Regions from separate parts of the Streptomyces hawaiiensis genome, predicted to be linked through region 1. Evidence: riboswitches for the same ligand, from Rfam matches in the RefSeq annotation. Region 1 holds a riboswitch; the other holds the start of a gene.
What was found. A riboswitch is a leader RNA that binds a small molecule or an ion and turns the genes downstream of it on or off. The one in region 1 is predicted to bind cyclic di-AMP.
Positions count from the first base shown of each region.

Region 2: it holds a riboswitch for cyclic di-AMP, as region 1 does, so the genes downstream of both, CEB94_RS23850 (transglycosylase SLT domain-containing protein) here and CEB94_RS30150 (M23 family metallopeptidase) in region 1, are expected to answer to the same signal.

Region 1 is NZ_CP021978.1:6,537,221-6,541,416, forward strand. It holds gene CEB94_RS30140 (M16 family metallopeptidase) at 1-169, shown strand, start outside; gene CEB94_RS30145 (M16 family metallopeptidase) at 166-1,554, shown strand; cyclic di-AMP (ydaO/yuaA leader) riboswitch at 1,745-1,909, shown strand; gene CEB94_RS30150 (M23 family metallopeptidase) at 1,922-2,710, shown strand; gene CEB94_RS30155 (GntR family transcriptional regulator) at 2,899-3,594, shown strand; gene CEB94_RS30160 (HPr family phosphocarrier protein) at 3,754-4,035, opposite strand.
Region 2 is NZ_CP021978.1:5,158,649-5,162,844, forward strand. It holds gene CEB94_RS23840 (GNAT family N-acetyltransferase) at 1-974, opposite strand, end outside; gene CEB94_RS23845 (HAD family hydrolase) at 1,146-1,994, shown strand; gene CEB94_RS23850 (transglycosylase SLT domain-containing protein) at 1,958-2,737, opposite strand; cyclic di-AMP (ydaO/yuaA leader) riboswitch at 2,741-2,910, opposite strand; gene CEB94_RS23855 (polyprenyl synthetase family protein) at 3,421-4,196, shown strand, end outside.

The DNA of each region.
Region 1 (4,196 bases):
CGTCCAGCGTGTGCTGGAGATCACGGCGGAGGAGGTCCAGGAGGTCGCCAAGGCCCGCCTGCGGCCCGACAACCGGGCGGTGCTCGTCTACGAGCCCGTCGCCGACGAGGTCGCCACCGAGGACATCGCAGCCGCGGCCACCGACGAGAACGAGGAGGCGGCCAAGTGACCGAGCTCGCCACGATGGACTTCCACTCCCGGCCGCAGGCGGGCGACGCCCGGCCGTGGGCCTTCCCGGCCCCCGAGCGCGGCACGCTCGACAACGGCCTGACGGTGCTTCGCTGTCACCGCCCCGGCCAGCAGGTCGTCGCCGTGGAGGTGCTGCTGGACGCCCCCCTGGACGCCGAGCCGGCCGGCCTCGACGGTGTGGCCACGATCATGGCCCGGGCCTTCTCCGAGGGCACCGACAAGCACTCCGCCGAGGAGTTCGCCGCCGAGCTGGAGCGCGCGGGCGCCACCCTCGACGCGCACGCCGACCACCCCGGCGTCCGGATCAGCCTGGAGGTGCCGGTCTCGCGGCTCCCCAAGGGGCTGAACCTGATCGCCGACGCCCTGAGGGCGCCCGCGTTCGCCGACAGCGAGGTCGAGCGGCTGGTGAACAACCGCCTCGACGAGATCCCGCACGAGCTGGCCAATCCCTCCCGCCGCGCCGCCAAGGAGCTCTCCAAGGAGCTGTTCCCGACGGGCTCGCGCATGTCGCGGCCCCGGCAGGGCACCGAGGAGACGGTCGCCACGATCGACTCCGCGGCCGTACGCGGCTTCTACGAGAAACACGTCCGCCCCGCCACGGCCACCGCCGTGGTCGTCGGCGACCTCACCGGCATCGACCTCGACGCCCTGCTCGGGGACACTCTGGGTGCCTGGACGGGCTCCTCGGCCGAGCCGCGCCCCGTGCCGCCGGTGACCGCCGACGACACCGGCCGGGTCGTCATCGTGGACCGCCCCGGCGCCGTCCAGACGCAGCTGCTGATCGGCCGGGTCGGCCCGGACCGGCACGACCGCGTGTGGCCCGCGCAGGTGCTCGGCACGTACTGCCTCGGCGGCACCCTCACCTCCCGCCTGGACCGGGTCCTGCGCGAGGAGAAGGGCTACACCTACGGCGTACGGGCGTTCGGCCAGGTCCTCAGGTCCACCCCGGACGGCACGGGTGCCGCGATGCTCGCCATCAGCGGTTCCGTCGACACGCCCAACACCGGCCCCGCCCTGCAGGACCTCTGGACGGTGCTGCGCACCCTCGCCGCCGAGGGGCTGACCGACGCGGAGCGGGACGTGGCCGTGCAGAACCTGGTCGGCGTGGCGCCGCTGAAGTACGAGACGGCGGCGGCCGTCGCGAGCACGCTGGCCGACCAGGTCGAGCAGCACCTGCCCGACGACTACCAGGCCACGCTGTACCGGCAGCTCGCCGCGACCGGCACCGTGGAGGCCACCGCGGCGGCCGTGAGCGCCTTCCCGGTGAACCGTCTGGTGACCGTCCTCGTCGGTGACGCGGCGCAGATCAAGGCACCTGTCGAGGCCCTGGGTATCGGCGAAGTCACCGTCGTCGCCGCCGAGTAGCGGCACGCGCGCAGGGGCCCTGGTTGCCTTCCAAGGCACCAGGGCTCCTTTATGCCCGAATTGGTACGGAGGTTGCCTGTCTGCCCTGTGGGATGCGCTACAAAAGCCGGGATTCGTTTGGGAATTGAAAGTGGCGCCGCTTAGCTTCGTCCGGGCTGTTCGTCAGGCAGTGCGCCGCATCCGCGGCACCGGACAGTCATCGCCGAGTCCCCGTACGGCGCGAGCCAGGGGAGCCGGGGACCCATCGCAGTCCCTGGGGTGAATCGGACGCCCGCGCGAGCCGCGAGGGAGTCCGTAGGAGACCTTCCTGCTCCGAACCCGTCAGCTAACCCGGTAGGCGAGAGGGAAGGAAAGGACCAGCCACTACATGGCGTTCACTCGCGCCACCGGGAAGCACCGTCGTCCCAGCAGGATCCAGCGCGGCACCGCCCGCGCGGCGGGCGTCGCGGCCCTCGCCACCACCGGCGTGATCGGCACCGTGGCCGCCCCCGCGGCCTTCGCCGCAGAGCCCAGCGCCGAGCAGACCGGCCTCACCCCGGTCGTCACCATGGGCGACACCGTGGCCCAGCAGATCGACGCCCAGGCCGTCGCGCAGCAGCAGGCCGCCGACGAGGCCGCCGCCAAGCAGAAGGCCGAGGAGGCCGCCCGCAAGCGGGCCGCCGAGGTGGCCGAGAAGGCCAAGGAGGCGGCCGAGAAGGCCCGTGAGGCCAAGGAGCGTGCCGCCCGCGAGGCCGAGCGCAAGCGCCTCAACACCTTCGTGTCCCCGATCTCCGGCTCGTACGTCTCCACCGGCTACCAGGCCAGCAGCGGCCTGTGGTCCTCCGGGAGCCACACCGGTGTCGACTTCCACGCCGCCACCGGCACCTCCGTCCACGCGGTCGGCGCGGGCACCGTCGTCGAGGCCGGCTGGGGCGGCTCCTACGGCAACCAGATCGTGATCAAGATGAACGACGGGACGTACACCCAGTACGGCCACCTGTCCTCCATCGGCGTCTCGGTGGGCCAGCAGGTGGCCCCCGGCCAGCAGATCGGCCTGTCCGGCGCGACCGGCAACGTCACCGGCCCGCACCTGCACTTCGAGGCCCGTACGAGCTCCGAGTACGGTTCGGACATCGACCCGGTCGCCTACCTGCGCTCGCACGGCGTCAACGTCTGACCGGAACCTCTCCGCTGTCCCCGAAGCCCCGGCTCCCCGAGCCGGGGCTTTCGGCGTTTAGGGCGGCAGGCTGTCCAAAAAATATCCATGGATTCCCGCCTGCCGTCGGAAATTCCGGCTCATTGCAATAGAGTCACGGAACACGCGCCGCTCGTCGGCGTTTCACGGGGATTAAGCGGAGGTCGGTCATGCGTATTCCCGCGCACTCGGTGTGCACGGCCATCCGGGACGACATCGTCGCGGGTGTGCACCCGCACGGCAGCCGGCTCACCGAGGAAGTCCTCGCGCGCCGCTACGGCGTCTCGCGGGTCCCTGTCCGGGAGGCCCTGCGCACGCTGGAGGCCGAGGGCTTCGTGGTGACCCGGCGGCACGCGGGCGCGTGCGTGGCCGAACCCACCGAGCAGGAGGCCGCCGACCTGCTGGAGATGCGCATGCTGCTGGAGCCGCTCGGAGCGGCCCGCGCCGCCCAGCGCCGCACCGAGTCGCATCTGAAGGTGCTGCGCGGCCTGGTCCGGCTGGGCCAGGAGCGGGCCCGCCGGGGAAGCAGTGAGGACCTGCGCTCTCTCGGCGGCTGGTTCCACGAGACGCTCGCCCAGGCCTCCGGCAGCCCCCCGCTGACGTCGGTGCTCACCCAGCTTCGTCACAAGATCGCGTGGATGTACGCCGTGGACGCACCGGTCAGTCCGGTGGAGTCCTGGACGGAGCACGGCGCGATCGTGGACGCGGTGGCGCGCGGGGACGGCGAGCGCGCGCGGGCGGTCACGGCGCTGCACACCGAGCGCGCGACGGGCGCGCACCGCCTGCGTCTCGGCTCCCCCGGCGAGCGCGCCGACCGTGTGAGGAACTCGCAACATCCCGTAAACACGGCGGGCCTGCGGCATTAACACGGCAGCCGTATACAAAGAGAGCGGCTAATTCCCGGGGCCCTATTTCCGCTGCCCGGAATCGGTGAATTCCCGACCGTGCCGACCGGGAATGGCGAAGGGCCCGCCCGGTGAATTCGGACGAGCCCTTCGCTGTGCGCCGGTCGGGCGCTCGGGAAATCAGACGGTCTCGGGCAGTTCCTCGAGACCCTCGGAGACCAGCTTCGCCAGCCGGTCCAGGGCGGCGTCCGCGCCCTCGGCGTCGGAGGCGAGGACGATCTCCTCGCCACCCTGCGCGCCGAGGCCCAGGACGGCCAGCATCGAGGCCGCGTTGACGGGCTTGCCGTCTGCCTTGGCGATCGTCACCGGGACGCCTGCGGCCGTGGCGGCTCGGACGAAGATGGAGGCGGGGCGGGCGTGGAGACCCTCGGCCCAGCCGACGTTGACGCGGCGCTCAGCCATGTGTTGCTGCCCTTCGGTGTTCAGGGTTGTCTAGACCAGTTTCCCATATCGTGAAGCTGCGCCGGGAGCAGCCCTCGGAGACCACCCCGGGGTGCCGTCGGATCGCGGCCTCGACCCGACTGACGCCCTCCACAGACTGCCTCGCGCCGTTGTCAGGCGCT
Region 2 (4,196 bases), 1.4 Mb from region 1:
CAGTGCAGCGCCGCGCCGGCACCCGGCCGGGTCACCGCGCCCTCGTACACGGGCAGTTCGCCCGTCTTCAGCGCGTCCTTGTACTCGGCCGCGCCCCGCCCCAGGTCGAGCATGCCGATGCCGTCTGCGGCCGCCGCCTCGGCCATGCGCAGGTGCAGCACCAGACCCGGCGAGAACTTCGCGAACTCCGGGGCGTAGGCAGGAAACCAGCAGGCCAGCACGGAGGCCGAACGCAGCCCGAAGTGCGCGGCGACGGGCCGCTGACCGGCGTACAGCACGGACAGCGTGCCGCTGCACTCCGGCGCCCGGGTGCGGGCCAGCTGCCCGACGAGCCGGGTGATCCACTCCTGGGCGAACCGGTCCCGGCGGCCGGTCCTGCGGTACTGCGCGGACTTCCACTCCATGAGCGTGCGCAGCGCGGCCGGGTCGCGTTCGTCGAACACGAACCGCAGCTCGCCGGCCTGCCGGCCCAGCTTGCGCTCCTTGGCCAGGGTGGTCTTCAAAAACTTCGGCGACTGCGCCCGCAGCACCGACTCGTACGTCTCGTAGCCCTTCTCCACGTCGATGACGTAGGTGGCGTGCTCCTCGGACGCGTACCGGACGAACAGCCGTTGCTCGGCCTCCAGGTTGTCGAAGGCGAAGCTCGACACCGAGCAGGCCCTCAGCAGCCGGCCCGTCTCCAGGTCCAGGCCCGACCGCAGGATCGCGCCCTGCGCGTCCGAGACGCCGAGCCCGATCGCCCAGCCCTGCCCCAACGGGCCCCGCTCATAAGGCAGGAAGCCGGCCGGTTCCGTCCCCTCGTACACCACGGCGACCCGGGCCCCCGGCCTGACCCGGCCGACGGCTTGGGTGAACTCCGGCTCCATGAAGGGATTGCGCGGTGCTCCGCAGGCCGCGCGCAGCGCACGCCAGCACTCCCTCTCCCCTTCGCCGAGCTCCCCGGGCCCCGCCACGCGAATGCGCCCACTGCTCAACCTGACCCCCCGATCAAGTCCCCCCTGGACACTTGGAAGGTACCGCTCGATGCGCCCCCACGGGTAGGTAGCGGAGCATGTTGTTGCCAACCGGTGCAGAGGCCTTCAACCGGGCAATCGGCATCCGTCGTGCGATGAAACGAAGGGGCGCGCTGTCCGTATTCTCTGATCATGGCCGCACCCATCGCATATTCACTCATCGCCACCGATCTGGACGGGACGCTGCTGCGCGGCGACGACACCCTCTCCGACCGGTCTCTCGCCGCGCTCGCGCGGGTGGCGGACGCCGGTGCCCAGCACCTCGTGGTGACGGGCCGGCCGGCGCCGAGAGTGCGGCCGCTCCTGGACGACCTCGGATGCACGGGGCTCGCGGTGTGCGGGCAGGGCGCGCAGGTGTACGACGCCGGCGCGGACCGGCTGCTGTGGTCCATCACGTTGGACAGGGAGCTGGCCGAGACCGCCCTCGGCAAGATCGAGGCCGAGGTGGGGCAGGTGTACGCGGCGGTCGACCAGGACGGGGTCGACGGGCTCACGCTGATCGAGCCGGGCTATCTGATGCCGCACCCGACCCTGCCCGCCGTACGGGTCGACCGGCGCGACGAGCTGTGGGGCGAGGCCATCAGCAAGGTGCTGCTGCGGCATCCCCATCTGTCGGACGACGAGTTGGCGGCCACGGCCCGCTCGGTGGTCGGCTCACTGGCGACGGTGACGATGTCGGGGCCCGGCACGGTCGAGCTCCAGCCGTGCGGGATCACCAAGGCGACGGGCCTGGCGCTGGCCGCCGAGCATCTGGGGCTGCGGCCGGCGGACACCATCGCCTTCGGCGACATGCCCAACGACATCCCGATGTTCGACTGGGCCGGCCACGGCGTCGCGATGGCCAACGCCCATCCCGAACTCAAGGCCGTGGCCGACGAGGTCACCCTGTCGAACGAGGACGACGGCATCGCCGTCGTCCTCGAGCGACTGCTGGGCGGGTCGGCTCAGTACGGGCCGTTGACGTTGTCGATCGAGCCGTAGCGGTCGGCCGCGTAGTTGCAGGCCGCCGTGATGTTCGCGACCGGGTCGTACGGGTCCCACGACGTGCCGTCCACGTGGTAGGCCTGGAAGGTCGGGTCGATGGTCTGGAGCAGGCCCTTGGACGGGGTGCCCTTGGCGGCGTTGGAGTCCCAGTTGTTGATCGCCTGGGGGTTGCCGGACGACTCGCGCATGACGTTGCGGTAGATGCCGTCGTAGGACCCGGGGATCCCCTTCTGCGCCATGATGTCCAGCGCCTCGCGGATCCACCCGTCCAGGTTGTCCGCGTAGGTCTTCGCGGAGGCCTGGGTGGCCTGGGCGACACCGCCGGCGGGCTTCGCGGCCGGCTTGGCGGGGGCGGACGACTGGGTCGCCGTCTTCTTCGCGACACCCGTCTTGGTGGTCTTCACCGTCAGCTTCAGACCCGGGTGGATCAGCTTCGGGTCGTCGCCGACGGTGGCGCGGTTGTCCTTGTAGAGCTGCTTCCAGCCGCCCGGGACGTCGTACTTGTCCGCGATGCGGTAGAGCGAGTCGCCCTTGGTCACGGTGTACGTGAGGGACTTGGCGGGCTGGGCCGCCTGCGGTACGGACTGTGCGGCGGCGGGTGCGCTCTGGGGCTCGGCGGCGCTCGCGTGGGTGGCGCCGAGGAGCGGAAGGGTGAGTGCGGCTCCGCCGGTTCCGGCGGCGATGAAGCCTCGGGTCAGCGGGTTGGTTCTGGGGCGACGGTGCTTGCCTCGTCCGGCCATGGCTTTGTTCCTCTCCGGCGCCTACGAGGTGAGCTGTCGGGTTCGGGCCGGGAGGTGCCCGGCCGCGTACGGCGCTGTGTGCCGTGCGCGGCTTCACCCCGAGCCGTGCCGCTGTGCGGACCGGCGACTTACCTGGGTCCCCCGCTCCTGCCCTGCGTGAGTGAGTCGGTTCCGGTGGGGAGTCCGGGCGGCGGCAGGATTAGGCGTCCGCCGGACAGGCCCGGAACGTATGCGAGAGCACATGTCGGGAACAAGCACCTCAGTCACATATCGCGCGGTTGACCTTGGTCGGGGGTGTTTGGGCCGCTTGATCCTTTGCGGCAGCCAAGGCTCAACTGGCGTCAGCGGGAAGGCGGTAGGGGCCGGAGTGGAGGTGAGGCGGAAAAGGGGGACAAGTGATTCAACTCACTGATCACGAATCGATAGGGCAATTTCCGCCAAGGGGAATTCACCTACCTATCACGGCAAATCGTGCATAGTCCGCTACCTTTGGGTAAGTCGATAAATATCTGTTCTTATGGGTTGATCGAAAACATAACGGTCGTGATCGGATACCGCCCGGCCTGTAACCACGGGCGCTGGCGGTGATCGAAACGTGACCGGATACGCTGACTCGAGTGAGGGCAGCGACCTATCGACAATCCGCGTAATCACCGGCAGACACAGCAGACAGGAGACCCCTCGTGACCGACGTCGGGCCGTTCGGGCTGAGCGTGCGGGACCAGGCTCTGGAAGCCGATGTCCAGGCCGGACTGGTGGCTGTCGAGGAAGGCTTGCTCGAGGCCACCAAGAGCGAGGTGCCCTTCATCACGGAGGCCGCCCAGCACCTGGTACGGGCCGGCGGCAAGCGGTTCCGCCCGCTGCTCGTGATGCTCTCCGCCCAGTTCGGTGACCGGTACGCACCCGGGATCGTGCCGTCGGCCGTCGTCGTGGAGCTGACCCACCTCGCCACGCTGTACCACGACGACGTGATGGACGAGGCCGCCGTGCGCCGCGGCGTCGCGAGCGCGAACACCCGCTGGGGCAACTCCGTCGCGGTCCTCACCGGCGACTTCCTCTTCGCCCGCGCCTCGCACATCCTGGCCGACCTCGGCCCGGAGGCCGTGCGGGTGCAGGCCGAGGCGTTCGAGCGCCTGGTGACCGGCCAGATCCTGGAGACGGCCGGACCGCAGGACGGCCGGGACCCCGTCGAGCACTACCTGGACGTGCTGGGCGGCAAGACCGGCTCGCTGGTCGCCGTGTCGTGCCGGTTCGGCGCGATGATGTCCGGCGCCGACGAGACGGTCGTGCACGTCCTGACCCAGTACGGCGAGCGGCTCGGCGTCGCCTTCCAGCTCGCGGACGACGTCCTGGACATCGCCTCCGACTCCCACGAGTCCGGCAAGACCCCCGGCACCGACCTGCGCGAGGGCATCCCCACGCTGCCGGTGCTGCGGCTGCGCGAGCGGGCGGCCCGGCT